DNA from 2 places in the Cedecea sp. NFIX57 genome. Region 1 is predicted to be linked to the other one. Evidence: predicted binding sites of a transcription regulator. Region 1 holds the regulator's gene; the other holds the start of a gene.
What was found. Region 1 encodes CRP, which controls carbon source genes, mostly activating them, when cyclic AMP is high. Its sites were predicted from a motif close to ATGTGANNNNNNTCACAT; they were not measured.
Positions count from the first base shown of each region.

Region 2: a site for CRP is predicted at 5,591-5,608, ahead of B9Y90_RS10335 (GntP family permease). Genes of this name have one in related genera too.

Region 1 is NZ_FXAS01000003.1:13,665-21,443, reverse strand. Features, by position in the region: gene ppiA (peptidylprolyl isomerase A) at 198-770, shown strand; gene pabA (aminodeoxychorismate synthase component 2) at 896-1,459, shown strand; gene argD (bifunctional acetylornithine/succinyldiaminopimelate transaminase) at 1,549-2,769, shown strand; gene B9Y90_RS02765 (YccS/YhfK family putative transporter) at 2,772-4,856, opposite strand; gene crp (cAMP-activated global transcriptional regulator CRP) at 4,919-5,551, opposite strand; gene B9Y90_RS02755 (OsmC family protein) at 5,865-6,269, shown strand; gene B9Y90_RS02750 (phosphoribulokinase) at 6,306-7,175, opposite strand; gene B9Y90_RS02745 (YheU family protein) at 7,266-7,484, opposite strand; gene B9Y90_RS02740 (hydrolase) at 7,486-7,779, opposite strand, start outside.
Region 2 is NZ_FXAS01000010.1:15,839-23,617, forward strand. Features, by position in the region: gene B9Y90_RS10305 (phosphopantetheine-binding protein) at 1-87, opposite strand, end outside; gene B9Y90_RS10310 (lysophospholipid acyltransferase family protein) at 68-883, opposite strand; gene B9Y90_RS10315 (beta-ketoacyl synthase chain length factor) at 880-1,602, opposite strand; gene B9Y90_RS10320 (methyltransferase) at 1,665-2,726, opposite strand; gene B9Y90_RS10325 (lipoprotein) at 2,794-3,180, opposite strand; gene rnk (nucleoside diphosphate kinase regulator) at 3,512-3,922, opposite strand; gene B9Y90_RS10335 (GntP family permease) at 4,083-5,459, opposite strand; gene B9Y90_RS26915 (hypothetical protein) at 5,740-5,898, opposite strand; gene rna (ribonuclease I) at 5,990-6,796, opposite strand; gene dcuC (anaerobic C4-dicarboxylate transporter DcuC) at 6,884-7,779, opposite strand, start outside.

The sequences.
Region 1 (7,779 bases):
TGAATTATGAATTTATTGCTGAAATAAACTGAGTGAATCATGAAGTGCATCACATATTTCAATCTATTTCAGCGTGTTGGCGCGGCAACTTGTTGATTTGCGTGTAAGTAAAAAACCGTAAATGGCTGGCGTCGGCTGCGGTGCCTCTTTACAATCAAGCCACTTGCTTCACTCACTGCCTTCGTAAGGAATTGTTCATGCTCAAATCGACACTGGCGGCTGTTGCAGCTGTATTCGCCCTCTCTGCGCTTTCACCTGCGGCGCTGGCTGCAAAAGGCGATCCGCACGTCCTGTTGACCACCTCGGCTGGCAATATTGAGCTTGAGTTAAATAGCCAGAAAGCGCCGGTTTCGGTCAAAAACTTCGTGGATTACGTCAATAGCGGTTTTTATAACAACACCACCTTCCACCGCGTGATTCCGGGCTTTATGATTCAGGGCGGTGGCTTCACCGAAGATATGAATCAGAAGCAGCCTAACGCGCCGATTAAGAACGAAGCGGACAATGGCCTGCGTAACACTCGTGGCACCATTTCTATGGCGCGCACCGCAGACAAAGACAGCGCAACCAGCCAGTTCTTTATTAACGTGGCTGATAACGCCTTCCTGGACCACGGCCAGCGCGACTTTGGCTATGCCGTGTTTGGTAAAGTGGTCAAAGGCCTGGACGTTGCCGATAAAATTTCCCAGGCGCCAAGCCATGACGTTGGCCCGTACCAGAATGTGCCGACGAAACCTATCGTGATCCTTTCTGCGAAGGTTCTGCCGTAAGTATCCCCGCGCGGGCGTTTTTCGCCCGCTCTGTCCCTTCCCCGAAGCAGCGAATTTCAATAAGTGGTGAGCCAGGCGTCAGAAAGCGTCTAGAATAGCGCGTTCTTTTTTGCCCTGGAGCCGCCATGTTACTGCTTATCGACAACTATGATTCCTTCACCTGGAACCTCTACCAGTATTTTTGCGAGCTGGGTGAGGAGGTGTTGGTGAAGCGTAACGACGAAATTGGGCTGGACGATATTGAGCGTCTGGCTCCGGGCAAGCTGGTGATCTCTCCTGGCCCTTGCACCCCGACTGAGGCAGGTATCTCCCTTGCCGCCATTCATCACTTCGCTGGACAACTCCCTATTCTGGGTGTTTGCCTCGGACATCAGGCTATCGCACAGGCGTTTGGCGCGAGTATTGTGCGGGCAGAGCAGGTAATGCATGGTAAGACGTCCGCCATCAGCCACAACGGTAGCGGCGTGTTCCGTGGGCTGAATAATCCGCTGACGGTGACGCGCTATCATTCGCTGCTCATTGATCCCGATACTCTGCCTGACTGTTTTGAGGTCACGGCCAGGACGGATAAACAGGAAATCATGGGTATCCGTCACCGTTCGCTGGATCTGGAAGGCGTGCAGTTCCACCCGGAAAGTATTCTCAGTGAACAGGGGCATGCGCTGCTGGCGAATTTCCTCCAGAGGTGAATTGTCACTTGCCTGCATTTGGTTTTTTATGCATATTTCGTGATTATATTTTCATTCATGTCTAACGCATAAAAACGGGTGGGGAATAAATGGGAACTGAACAATCAGCGGTTACGCGGGCAACCTTCGATGAAGTGATTCTGCCGATTTATGCACCAGCAGAATTTATTCCAGTGAAAGGAAAAGGCAGCCGCGTGTGGGATTCCGCCGGGAAGGAATACGTAGACTTTGCCGGAGGTATCGCCGTGACCGCGCTGGGGCATTGCCACCCCGCGCTGGTGGAGGCGCTGAAAACCCAGGGCGAAACTCTGTGGCACACCAGCAACGTTTTTACTAATGAGCCTGCCCTGAAGCTTGCCCGTAAGCTGATTGATGCCACTTTTGCCGAGCGCGTTGTGTTCATGAACTCCGGTACGGAAGCCAACGAAACGGCCTTTAAGCTGGCCCGCTATTATGCTTCGACCCGCCACAGCCCGTACAAAAGCAAAATCATCGCCTTCTACAATGCGTTTCACGGGCGTTCGCTGTTCACCGTTTCCGTGGGGGGACAGGCTAAATACTCCGACGGCTTCGGCCCGAAGCCTGCCGATATTATCCATGTGCCGTATAACGACCTTGCTGCAGTGAAAGCGGTAATGGACGATCATACCTGCGCGGTGGTGGTGGAGCCAATTCAGGGCGAGGGCGGAGTGACCGCCGCAACGCCAGAATTCCTGCAGGGGCTGCGCGATTTGTGTGATGAGCACCAGGCACTGTTGGTCTTTGATGAAGTGCAGTCCGGTATGGGCCGCACGGGCGAGCTTTTCGCTTATATCAACTACGGCGTCACACCGGATATTTTGACCAGCGCCAAAGCCCTGGGCGGCGGTTTCCCGGTGAGCGCGATGCTGACAACCAATGAAATTGCCTCCGCGTTCCACGTCGGCAGTCACGGCTCGACCTACGGCGGTAACCCGCTGGCGTGTGCGGTGGCCGGGGCGGCTTTCGATATCATCAACACGCCAGAAGTCCTTAAAGGCGTAGCAGCCAAACGTCAGCTTTTCGTCGAGCAACTGCAAAAGATAAACGCACAGTTTGATCTGTTCAGCGACATTCGCGGCATGGGACTGTTGATTGGCGCAGAGCTTAACGAGAAGTACAAAGGGCGCGCCCGCGAGTTTCTCTATGCGGGCGCGACAGAAGGTGTGATGGTGTTGAACGCCGGGCCGGATGTTATGCGCTTCGCGCCTTCGCTTATTGTCGAGGACGCGGATATCCAGGAAGGGATGCAGCGCTTCGCCAAAGCCGTTGCCCACGTGGTGGCGGGGTAAAACTAACCCGAGCGCCGCAGGCGGCGGCTCAGCCAGATCCCATGATGAGGCCGCTGGCGCCAGGCTACCGATGAGATGGTATGCATGGTGTTCAGATGGCCAATAATCCGCTGTAAATGCTGCTCCATGGTGCTTAACGGCCCCGTGGGCAGCGTATCCGGTTCCAGAATATTGGCGTCGTTCGACCCCCCAGGCCCGTCATACTCCAGCCTTTGCTGGCAGCGCTGTAACCCAATTTCACAAGACTGCAGATACTTTTGCGCCAGGTCCGGCGTCAGCATGTTGTGCTCGCGCGCCAGTGTGGTCATGGCGTTGATATGCTCGACGATGAACTGGCTGTGCGTCACCCAGAGTTTCATGTCTGCCAGGTAGTGAGAGTTAAATCCTGGCTCTTGCATCGCCTGATTGAGCGAGTTGAACAGCGCGTTGTGCGCCTGGTTGACCCGCATACGCTGCCAGGCCAGCGGGGTGGGCTCCGGATCGTTGCTTAATATCAGCCGAATAGCGTCCTGATCCGCCTCCAATGCGTCGTGGGCGTTCTGGCGCAGCAGGCCGGTTTGCCACTGTGGCCAGAGCCAGATCATGCCGCCAAAGGCAATCAGGCAGCCGAGCAGGGTGTCTATGAGCCGGGGAATGATGTAACTCTCGGCGCTGAGGGTGATGAGCTGCAGGGTATATACCGCCGTGACGGTGAAACCGATGGTGGCCCAGCCGTAGCTTTTGCGGATAAACAGGTAGCTCACCAGCGTAATCATTAACATCGCCAGCAGGGTGTAGCTGTCCGGGACGTGGAAGTGCAGGGTGATACCCGCTATACACAGCCCTGCCATGGTGCCTGCCGCCCTGTGAACGATGCGCACCCGCGTTGCACCATAGCCGTTTTGCGTCACGAACATCACCGTCATCAGGATCCAATACGGCTTTGGCAAGTGTAAGAAGGAGCCCAGCAGGCTGGCAATGGTCAGCATCACGCCTAAACGTGCGGAGCTGCGCAAAGCGGAGGATTTGAACGAGAGATAGCTTTTCAGGGCCGGGAAAAACGGTAAACGGCGTTCCCTGTCCTCCATTAAATCCCTCACGTACAGCGGCCGCTGGGTTTTCAGTACCCGGGCAATGCGGCTGAAGTGGTAATGGCAGAACTGCCCCACAGGATTGTCCGGGTTCTGGCGGGCGATTTTTTCCAGCGCGTCGATTTGCTTGTCCATGGTAAAACGCGTTGGGTAGCGGTGATAAAGAATATCGTCTGCCAGCACGCGCAGGCGCGCGGCGATGGTTTGGGCATTCCAGCGGATCACGGCTTCCGCATGGCTCTGCTCGACCAGCTTCTGAACCTCTTCCGGCTGATGCAGGCTAACCGAAATGTGCTCCTGCAAATCCAGCGCGACCTGGAAAGCACGTAACAGGCGCTTGTAGCCGTTTTGCTGGTTGGCGGACAGCATATGCAACTGCTGATAACAGGTGGTTATCAGGTCGACGGCTTTTTGCTGGCGGGCAAGCAGCGGCGGCAGCGCCTTTTCCGGATCGGTGTGCTGGGTTAGCAGGCTGTATTTTGCTTCGCAGTAATCTGCAAGCTGGCGATACAACAGGCTGAGCGACTCTCTGAGCGGCTGTTCACGCCATAGCCGGAACCAAAACCAGTTGAAGGCGCCGTACCAGATGGTGCCGAAGATATAGAGCACCATGGGTTTCCAGATCGGCATATTCCCGGCCATGCTGAGCGTAAAAATAGCGGCGATCAGCGACGCGGGCAGCAGGCGTGCGTGAAGTGAGCTGATTTCCGCCGTGACGCCGAGCAGCAGAGCCATGACGATCAATATCGCCGGCAGCGGGATGTGGGTATAAAGCAGCAGAAGCTGCAGGATAAGGCTGCTGAGGGCGAACAGGCTGCCGCCGATAATCAAACGTTTGAAGAAGCGTTTGTGCGGTGTGTCCAGCCCGGCAATGTTGCAGCAGGCGGGAACTAACGAGAAGAGCAGGCCGTTTTGCAGGCTGCCAAGCAGTAGGCCGATAGCCACGGGAAGACACAGCACCAGCGTTTGCCTCAGCGCGTAGTTAACTTCCGGGTGGTAAATTAATCTCTTCCACATAGCCTGAATTGTAGAGACAAAAAAGGCGTGTTACCGAAGCCACACGCCTTTATAAGGGCTAATTAACGTGTGCCGTAAACGACAATCGTTTTACCGTGGGCGGAAATGAGGTTCTGATCTTCCAGCATTTTCAGAATACGGCCAACGGTTTCGCGGGAGCAGCCCACGATCTGACCGATTTCCTGGCGGGTGATTTTGATTTGCATCCCGTCCGGGTGGGTCATGGCATCCGGCTGTTTAGCCAGGTTAAGCAACGTCTGAGCGATACGGCCGGTCACGTCGAGGAACGCGAGGTTGCCGACTTTCTCAGAGGTGACCTGCAGGCGGCGTGCCATCTGGGAAGAAAGGCGCATCAGGATGTCCGGGTTGACCTGAATCAGCTGACGGAATTTTTTATAGGAAATTTCAGCTACTTCACAGGCGGTCTTGGCACGAACCCAGGCGCTACGCTCCTGACCTTCTTCGAATAAACCTAATTCACCAATGAAATCACCCTGATTCAGATAAGAAAGGATCATCTCCTTGCCTTCTTCATCTTTAATCAGAACAGCTACGGAGCCTTTGACGATGTAGTACAGCGTCTCCGCCTTTTCACCCTGGTGAATCAGCGTGCTCTTCGACGGATACTTATGAATGTGGCAATGAGACAAGAACCATTCGAGAGTCGGGTCTGTTTGCGGTTTGCCAAGCACCATGCGCGGTTATCCTCTGTTATAAACTGGCTACCAAAGACAAGACGTGAAACCTCTTGTCTGGCGTTGCAATCGTGAAATTTTCCCAAGCCCTGGGAGCTGGCGGGCAGGTTAACCCTGCGGCCTGTAATTAGTCGTTTCCTCTGCTTACGGCATAAACGTCTCTGTATCGCAGCAGCATCCGGATTGTTTTAGCATAGCTTTTGGTAAGTGTCTTGTATTGTCTCGTTTCAGCATGACCTGGATCGCCTTACGTTGCCAGTTTTCACGTAGACGCGTAATCTGAAAGAATATTTTCTCAACGGGAGTAAGTAAAATGCAGGCAAGAGTTAAATGGGTGGAAGGCATGACTTTCCTCGGTGAATCCGCTTCTGGCCACCAAATTCTGATGGACGGCAACTCCGGGGATAAAGCGCCAAGTCCGATGGAAATGCTGCTGATGGCCGCGGGTGGTTGTAGCTCAATTGACGTGGTGTCGATTCTGCAAAAAGGCCGTCATGAGGTGACGGATTGTGAGGTGAAACTGACTTCCGAACGTCGTGAAGAAGCGCCACGCCTGTTTACCCACATCCATCTGCATTTTGTTGTGAGTGGTAAAGAGCTGAAAGAAAGTGCGGTTGCCCGCGCCGTTGAGCTGACTGCAGAGAAATATTGCTCGGTGACGTTGATGCTGGAGAAAGCCGCAGAGATTAGCCACAGCTACGAACTTATTGAAGCATAAGTAGAAAAGGGCGGTGTACAAACCGCCCTTACGCCATCAGGCAATTTTCCTGCCTTCCGCCAGCCTCTGCACCAACGGGGCCATGATCAGCTCCATCGCCAGCCCCATTTTCCCTCCCGGCACCACCAATGTATTAATGTGGGAGATAAACGACCCCTGCAACATCGCCAGCAAATAAGGGAAGTCGATGTCGTCCAGCCCGCGGAAGTGAATGACCACGAAGCTTTCGTCCAGCGACGGAATGGCCCGGGCGGCAAACGGGTTAGAAGTATCCACCGTCGGAACGCGCTGGAAGTTGATATGGGTACGTGAGAATTGTGGGGTAATGAAGTTGATGTAATCATCCATGGAGCGCACAACGGAATCCATCACCGCTTCCCGCGAATGCCCACGCTCGCTGGTGTCGCGCACCAGTTTCTGGATCCATTCCAGGTTAACGATGGGCACCACGCCTACCAATAAATCGACGCAGTCGGCGACGTTATGCTGAGGGGTGACCACGCCGCCGTGAAGACCTTCATAAAACAGGACGTCAGTGGGCTCCGGGAGCGGCTGCCAGGGGGTAAACGTTCCCGGTACCTGATTCCACGGCACGGCTTCATCGTAGGTATGCAGGTATTTACGCGATTGCCCTTTGCCGGTCTGGCCGTACTCGATAAAGGTTTGTTCCAATAGCCCGAAATCGTTGGCTTCTGGCCCAAAGTAACTAATATGGCGGCCGGCATCCCGTGCCTTGCGGATAGCCATGTCCATTTCCGGACGGGTATAACGGTGGAAACTGTCGCCTTCAACTTCGGCGGCGCGCAGGTTGAGCTGCTGGAAAATTTTGCGAAAAGCGAGGCTGGTGGTTGTCGTTCCGGCGCCGCTGGAACCTGTGACCGCAATAACCGGGTGTTTGGCTGACATAGGGTGAAAACTCCGTGAGGGATCGGAAAAGAGAGCTGTATCTGCTTGTTATACTTTTCAGCCAGTATAGATCACCCTGCCAGTTAGCGGTCAGCCGCGAAACTGCCCGCGCGGCATAATGTTCACCGTTTCATGGAGTTCAGACCAAACCAGCACGGCCTCGCCGCTTTGTAACTGGCGCTTCACGTCGGCGACTTTTTGCGTCAGCGAGCGCTCCTGCTCACCATAATCTGTGCCTTCCCGTAATACAAAAGATTCAATCAAATTGTCGAGCGTTTCGGGGTCGAGATCTTGCCAGGGGATGATCATTTCAATGGTCCAGGAAACGGGTTAGCCAGTCGGGAATACGCTGCTCAAGCCACATTTGTGGGCGCAGCAGAGTGCCGCCAACAAAGCCAACGTGGCCGCCATAAGTCGTGAGCTGATACTGGATATTGGGCGGTAGCGTTTCACGGTCCGGGATGACGTGGTGATCCATGAACGGGTCGTCTTTGGCATGGATAATCAGCGTCGGAGCGGCGATTTCCGGCAAAAGCGGCATGGCGCTGCACTGGCGATAGTAGTCCAGCGCGTCGGCAAAGCCATGGATCTTCGAGGTAATTAA
Region 2 (7,779 bases), on a different contig from region 1:
ATCGGTGTCAATGTCGTCGCTCGACATTTCATCCAGATTGAGTGTGTTTATGATGAGATTTTTAATTTCAAGATAGAGCGCTTGCATCATTAATACCCGAAAGAGGTGTCGACCCCTGTTGTAATTGAAGCAAAAGGTGCCGGTTTAACTGCCTTGCGGACAGCGCCGGTTCTTGTGAATTTGCCTGGTGAAACTGGTCAATGCTTATTCGTTCGCGCACCTTGACGGTGAACAAGGGTTTTGCGGGAGGCACATTGTACCATTTGCTTTGCTTGTCCAGCAGGTTCTCACTGCAGTGGATTGTCGCCACCCGTAAGTCGCTGCCGCAGCGCACGGCGATGTTGGCCGCACCGCGCTGAAGCGTCATTTTACCGCCGGGCTGCGTTCGCGTGCCCTCGGGAAAGATTAATATTGTGTCACCTTGCTGTAGCCGCTGACGGCTTGCCGGCAGCAGGGCATCGGCCTGGCTGTTGACCAGATAGTCCGCTGCGCGAATAACGCCGCTGACAAAAGGATTTCTCAGCAGCGCGTCCTTCACCAGGCAGTCGGTCTCTGGCATCACGGACGCGAGCAGTACGTAGTCGATGAGCGTTGGATGGTTGGCAACGACCAGACACCCTTGTTCGGCTTGCAGAACGTCCTGTCCTTCAATACGGTAGTCCAGCACCTTAATGGCTTTAGCAACCGTCAGGAAAAGGCGAAAGCTGGCGGCGATGCTGCGGCGTGCAATGCGGCGACGCTTTGCATTATCTCTGATAAACACCAACAGTAAGTTAAACCAAACGGTAGAGAGCAACAGGCCGCCGAGCCCAAAGAGCACAAAGCAAAAGCCCGTCATCGCAAGACGCCATAGCCAGTTTAGCCGTGCTGCCACGCGCTTCATGCACGACTCCATTGCCACTCAACGCGCTCGCCCGGCAGGGTAAAGGCCGGGCTGTCATTTAAATAGTGCTGTAAAAACATCAGACTCTGCGGCAGGGCAGGTTCGCCAGTTGCATCGCTTTTTTGCGTGCTGCACTGCAGGCGGCTTCCCGCTTCAATGACCAGCGCGACTGCATAGGGCCAGGTAGGCATTTCCGACGGCAGACGCGGGTGGTAAAACGCAGGCAGCAGGCCGTCAAAATCGACCATCATGATTTTTTTGTAACCTGCCTGTAAGAGGCAGATGACTTCGCAGAGGCCCTGCTGGAAGGTATCTTTCCCCGCGGACAGCGACACGGAAGTAATCGGCTTTTTAGCAGCAATCGTCAGGTTACCGACGGAGGAATTATGAACAGAAAGCGCGAAATCCGTAGGGGAGAGCGGCTGTTCAGTCGCCAGCGCCTGCAGAATCCGGTAGTTGCGTTCCAGCTCTCCATGACGACTGGTATAGAGCACGGCATCAATCTCGTGGCGGCGAAGCATGGCAAGTCCGCAGTCAACGGCCAGTTTACTGCCTGAGCTCAGGCGGCGGGCCGTCATCATCGGGAGTTCGCTTAGCGCGCCCTGAGGTTGAGTCTGGTCGATAGCCTGCCCGTGCTGCGACCAGTGCTGCCATTCTGCCGCGTTGCTGAGACCCGGGGCTTTCGCCTGCCAGTCAATAATGTTGAGTGCAAATTTCATCCGCGTAGTTCTGCGTTCAATCCGAGTGTTATTCTAATTACCGGCGCTGAAGGTGCGCTGGGTCAGGAGATTTTCTGGCATACCAGCAGGGTATGACCAACGCCTAAGTTGTCGTGGCGGGCTGAAACATGGAATCCAGCCATTTCCAGATAACGATAAAACTTCTCTACGCTGTAAAAACGGCTGTTACCGTTTGCCATGCAGGTAAAGTAAAGCGAAGAGGCATTCAGGCTAAACGAAGCCGCTTCAAATTTTTGTGCGTCCCAAAACAGTTCCATCACGCAGAGTTTTGCGCCGGGCTTCATCACCCGAGCTACGTTGCTGAGGAGCTTAATAATTTGCTCCGGTGAGAAGCAGTCCAGGAACTGGCTCATCCACCAGATATCTGCCTCCCCGGGCAGCGGGGAATCGCTCAGCATATCTACGCTGTGGAAATCAACGCGCCTGGAAAGCCCAGCATTCTCTATATTTTCACGGGCGAGTGCAATTTGTTGTGGCAAATCCAGAAGCGTGACCGCCACTTTTTCATCATATTTGCAGCAGCGTATTGCCCATTTTCCCGTATTTCCGCCAACGTCATAAAGACGAGCCGGTTGGCTGGCAAAAACATGCGGCAGGGCTGCTTCAAAGGCCGCATCGGAATAGTAATGATCGAACGCAAACCAACTCTCTTTGGCAGAAGTGGGTAATTGCGAAAGTGCGGGGTAAATGGTCGGCCAGTCGCCAAACACTTTTAGACCCGAGGGTTTACCCTCTTTTAGTGCTTCCTCAAGGAAAAACAGCCCCTGATAACAAACATCCTGGGTGAAATCCATATTCACGCGAGTCATGGTGTCATGCACCAGGAAATGGCCGATTTTCGCCAGGAAATAATGTGCATTTTGCCTGAAGATAATGCGCCCACTCAGGCCCATATCCAGTAAAACGCTGGCAGCATATTCGTTAACGTTGCAGGATTCCGTTATTTCTTCGAGGGTTGCGCCCTGTTTTCCTTGCTGGTCCAGGTAAGCGAGTACGCCGGCATTTCGCAGGCAGAGTGCCGTTTGAAACAGCATGGGGGCAAACGCGATTCGCTGGGCTTCCGTAATGGCATCCAATGCGCTAAGGCTGTCCTGTTCGTACATATGCTGCAATACCTGTCAACGTGATAAAAAGAAAACGCCGAACCGTTAGATTCGGCGCTAAGCAAAATTACAGACCGGAAGAGGCCAGGTTAACCTGAATATCTTTGTCCAGGTTACGAACCCAGCGATTATAATTTTTGTGAATTTTGCCGCCGGAAGCGCGCAGGTTCAGGCTGTTTTCATAATTAATAGAATAGCTGTTCGCGGTATAGTTAATGCGCACTTCAGCGGTGAATTCGCGATTCTGCTGGCGAGCTTTGATAACACCTGGGCTTACTTCATTCATTATCCACTGGCGCTGAATACCCGCTTTGAGAATGGCACTTTTAACCTGTGCTTCAGTGTGACCAGCGCTAACGGTGGTTTGAATGTTGGCGATAGGTGCAGTGCGCGCACAGCCTGCAAGAACGCCTAAAATCAAAAACATACCGAATAACTTAGCAACCTTTTTCATAACGTCTCCATTTGTATAAAATAATCGAAAATATCGGCATGGCCGCGTGCAACATTAATAGTTAATTCATATTAATGAGCGGGAAAATAGAGGGAATAGCATCTTTATGATGTAGGGAATAGCCTCGAGCGGACGCTGCCGTTTTAGGAAAATACTGCTCATCAACAAAGGGCGGAGATTTTGTCAATTTATTTAACGAATGTAAATCTGCGTCTTTAAAGCAAGTGCTATTAATTTTGGTAGTTGTTGAGGGTATTTATAAACTGGTATGGCGGGTGGCAAATAACGATTTAAGGTAAATTCCCCTCTGCGTGGCAGAGGGGAAACAAAATTAACGGTGGAATTCGCCGGCGGCTTCCGGTTGGTATTGCAGCGCCAAAACTTCCAGATGAGTCTGGCTGCCGTTGGGTAACGTCCAGTTGATGCTATCGCCAACCCTCAGGCCGAGCAGTGCGGCACCGACCGGGGCCATAACAGAAAGTTGGTTATCGCTGTCGGTGAGATTTGCCGGGTAAACCAGCGTGCGCACGTGGACTTCCTGAGTGCTTAAATCGCGAAACTCTACACGACTGTTCATGGACACCACATCCGGTGGCATTTTTTCCGGGCTGCACATCTCCGCGCGATCCAGTTCGGCGTTAAGCGCCTCTGCCACCGGGGCTTTGGCGTACTGCGGCTGTTCCAGCAGGCGGTCAAGGCGTTCGGCGTCTAGTTCGTTAATGATGATGGCAGGTCTGGACATAGTTCTCTCCGTGTAAAAAACAGGGCACTCATGTGCTGAAATCGTACAAAGAAAAACCCCCACCGAAACCGGCGAGGGTTGTTCACGTAAGACCGATGATACTGAGCTTAGCCTGGAGTTGAAAGCGAGATCAGTCACATTTTGACTTCCCCCGAGTCCCTTACAGAATCACACTCCCCAGCGCCGCCAACAGGAAGGCGATGGTGCCGATCAGCGTTTCCATCACGGTCCAGGTTTTCAGCGTCGTTTTCTCATCCATTTCCAGGAAACGCCCCACCAGCCAGAAGCCGGAGTCATTCACGTGAGAGAGGACGGTAGCGCCCCCGGCAATCGCGATAACGATAAAGCACAGATCAAACTGGCTGAGGCCCGTGGTTGCTTCAACCATCGGTGAGACCAGCGCGGCGGTGGTGGTCAGGGCAACAGTTGCTGACCCCTGCGCGACGCGGAGCGCAGTCGAGATAACAAAGGCGGCAACAATAACCGGCATGCCTGTGTCTGAGAGTACGCCAGCCAGCGCGTCACCAATGCCGCTTGCGCGCAGAACGCCGCCGAACATACCGCCTGCGCCGGTCACGAGGATAATGCCGCAAATCGGGCCCAGCGCGCCGTCACAAACTTTTTCAAGATGTTGGCGGCTATGTTTGCCGCTGAAGACCATCAGGGCAAAAAAGACGGTGATCAGCAGCGCAATAGGCGTTTTGCCCAGCATGCGTAAGAAGTTCACCAGCGTATTGTCGGCGCTGACCCAGCCGAGCACCGTGGCGGTGTTGAGGCCGGTATCGAGGAAAATCAGCACCAGCGGCATCAGTAAAATCGTCATCACCATGCCGAATGACGGCGGCTGATGATTTTCATCCACTTCAATTTTGCCGAGGAAAGAACTCGGCAGAGGAATATCGAATTTCTTCCCGGCATACAGCCCGAAGAGATAGGCCCCGATATACCAGGTCGGGATAGCAATAATCAGCCCCACAACAACCAACAGGCCGATGTTTGCGCCCAGCAGTTCGCTGGCCGCCACCGGGCCTGGATGCGGCGGCAGAAGCGCATGCATCACTGCGAAAGCACCGGCCGCCGGGAGCGCATATTTCAGGGTTGAACCGCCGAATTGCTTAGCTACGCTGAAGATGATCGGCAGCATGACCACCAGGCCCGCGTCAAAGAAGATTGGGAAGCCAAACAGCAGTGACGCGACGCCGAGGGCAAAAGGCGCCCGGTGAGCACCAAAGGTGCCGACCAGGGTGTCCGCCAGCACTTTTGCCCCGCCGGAAATTTCCAACAGGCGGCCGATCATGGCGCCTAATCCAACCAATAACGCGACGCCTGCCAGGGTACTGCCGAAGCCACCCAGAATCGTGGGCACAATTTTGTCGAACGGCACGCCGGTGACGAGAGCCACAATGACGCTGACCAGGGTCAGCGCCAGGAAGGCATGTACGCGAAAGCGCATGATCAATACGAGCAGAAGCACGACGGAGCAGGCGGCGATACCCAGCAGGGTTCCTGCGCCTAAACTTGTTGTTATTTCGGTCATTTTATTTCCCCAGTGGCAAATTCTCAGATGAATGCACCAAAAGCGTGTTATTGGGTGATGCTGATACCGGTAACATGATATCGGTAACATCAGGCTGCCTGTAAATGAACTCTGTAATGTTTGTTAACATTTTGGGACGAAGTTCAAACAATCAAAATAATCAGCGCGAAAGGTGAGCGGGAGAATTGTTTGGCTGGAAAAAATCTGACATGCGTCTGACTTATATCGTCAGTAAACGGAATAAAGCGCGGGCCACCGTGCTGTACGGGGCCCGATTATTTTAACGAGCAGGGTGTTCCGCTATCGGCAACAAGAGCTCTTTGAGGATTTCATAGCGCTGCTGCGGCGAGAGCCAGATAAATCCCAGCAGTTTTTGCTGGCTGCCTTCACGCTCGAACTGCGCCTTCAGCTGCAGTAAATACCGTTTTGTTCTGTTCATGGTCACCTCCAGGTCCGTTACCTGAAGGCTATAATCAAAAAACCGGAACAAATAGTGATGCGATTAATTTTTGACTTCAGTATTTATCCTGTCAGTAGCCAACTGCGTCCAGACGGAAACTCTTCCCGCAGTTTCCCGGGTGTTTTTGCGGGGCAAAGGAGGCGCTTTGCAGCGGCTGGTTAATCTTGTCTGCCAACAGGGAGATCTGCATTTCCGTGAGGTAGGCGGGATTACCGTCACAGGTTAGCTTAATGGCATCCACTGCATCGCTACCCCAGGTTTGCTTCACGGCTTTGTTAAACGCCTTACGCGTCACGGTCTGGCCGTAATTCTGAGCAAGGAACTGGCCAAAGGCGCTGTGTTTCACTTCCCCGTTCAGGCGCACCATCGTGCCGAAGTAATCGTCGGGGTTAAAGCCAAAACAAACGCCATGCTTGGCGTATTCGTAGCGCTCCAGGCAGGATTGCCCCCCGGCGCCGGGCATCACGCCGGCCAGCTTTGAGGCCATTTCAACGGAAAGCCCGGTGTCTGGTGCGGCGCATTTGTTTGAAGCTCTTGCTTCGGCCATATTCGGTACCGGGCGAGTGGCGCAACCGTAACGCATCCAGCGTTTCTCATCGACACCGCGTGAAGCGACAGATTTTGGCAGACCTGGCCAGAGGCCGTGAACGGTCAGAAAGGCGCTTTTATCCGCCTGTTCCTGCTGGGCTTTACACTCCGCGGGTTCGTTGCGATTGCGGTCGTGCATGCTCTGACAGAAGCCGGTTTGCCAGGAGAGCGCCAGCACGTAGCGATCAAAATCCCCGTACTGGCTGGGCTGCAGGGCGTCGGCAAACGCTGCGGGACTGAGGAAAAGCGGTGTGCAAAGCAGTAAATGTCGCGGTGTGAAATTCATCATTATTCTCTTATCTGTCCTGGAGGCGGGCTTATTATAGGCATAAAAAAAGCGCCTGATGCAGGCGCTTGAAACGATGATGCCTGCCCGTTAGTGAACGATCGCGGCAGCAGGAACCAGAATCTCCGTGGCGATAATCACCACAATAAGACCGACGGCGACCGGCACAGAGGTGCGCTTCACCACTTCGAAAGGCGAGATTTTTGCCATCCCGGCGACGGCTACTACTACGCCGGAAACCGGGGAAATGGTACGGCCCAGGTTGGAAGCCTGCAGCATCGGAATGGTCAGGTAAGCCGGGTTAATTCCGGAAGAGTGCGCCAGTTTCGGGATCATCTCGACAAAAGCATAGAACGGTGCGTTACCGGAGCCGGTGGTCATTGCCGCCAGCATGGTCAGTACCACCAATACCAGCATCAGAATAATACTTGCGGAACCAAACGAGGTGGCAATGGAGATCAGGCTTTGAATAAAGCCGATGGTGCTTAAGCCCTGGGCAAAAACGCCGGCGGCAACCAGCAGCATCACCACGTTGGCAAAGGCGTCCGCCATGCCGCGATAGCAAACTTCCATCCCGGAGAAGACGTGCTGCGTGTTGAAGCTGCGGAAAAACTCAATCAGCGCGGCAATCAGAATACAAATAACCAGAATGGTAATGATATGCAGCTGTGGGCCCCATTTGCCGTCGAAAATCAACACGCCGACGATAGGCGTAAACGGCAGGATGGCATAGAAAGCGGGCGCAGAAGTCTGGATTTCACTCACGTCCAGCATTTCGTGGCTGATGTGCTCTTTTTTATCGAGATAGCGCTGCCAGAAGAAGTGCGCAATGGCCATGCTGATGATGGCCGCGATGGAGATAGGAATGGTTGTTTTAAAGGCAAAATCGACCAGCGACATTTCAGAGGCCTGAGCGGCCAGCACGACGTCGCCGGAGGTCGGCGCCAGAATAATAGCCGCCGGGGAGGCACAGATGGCCGCTGCCG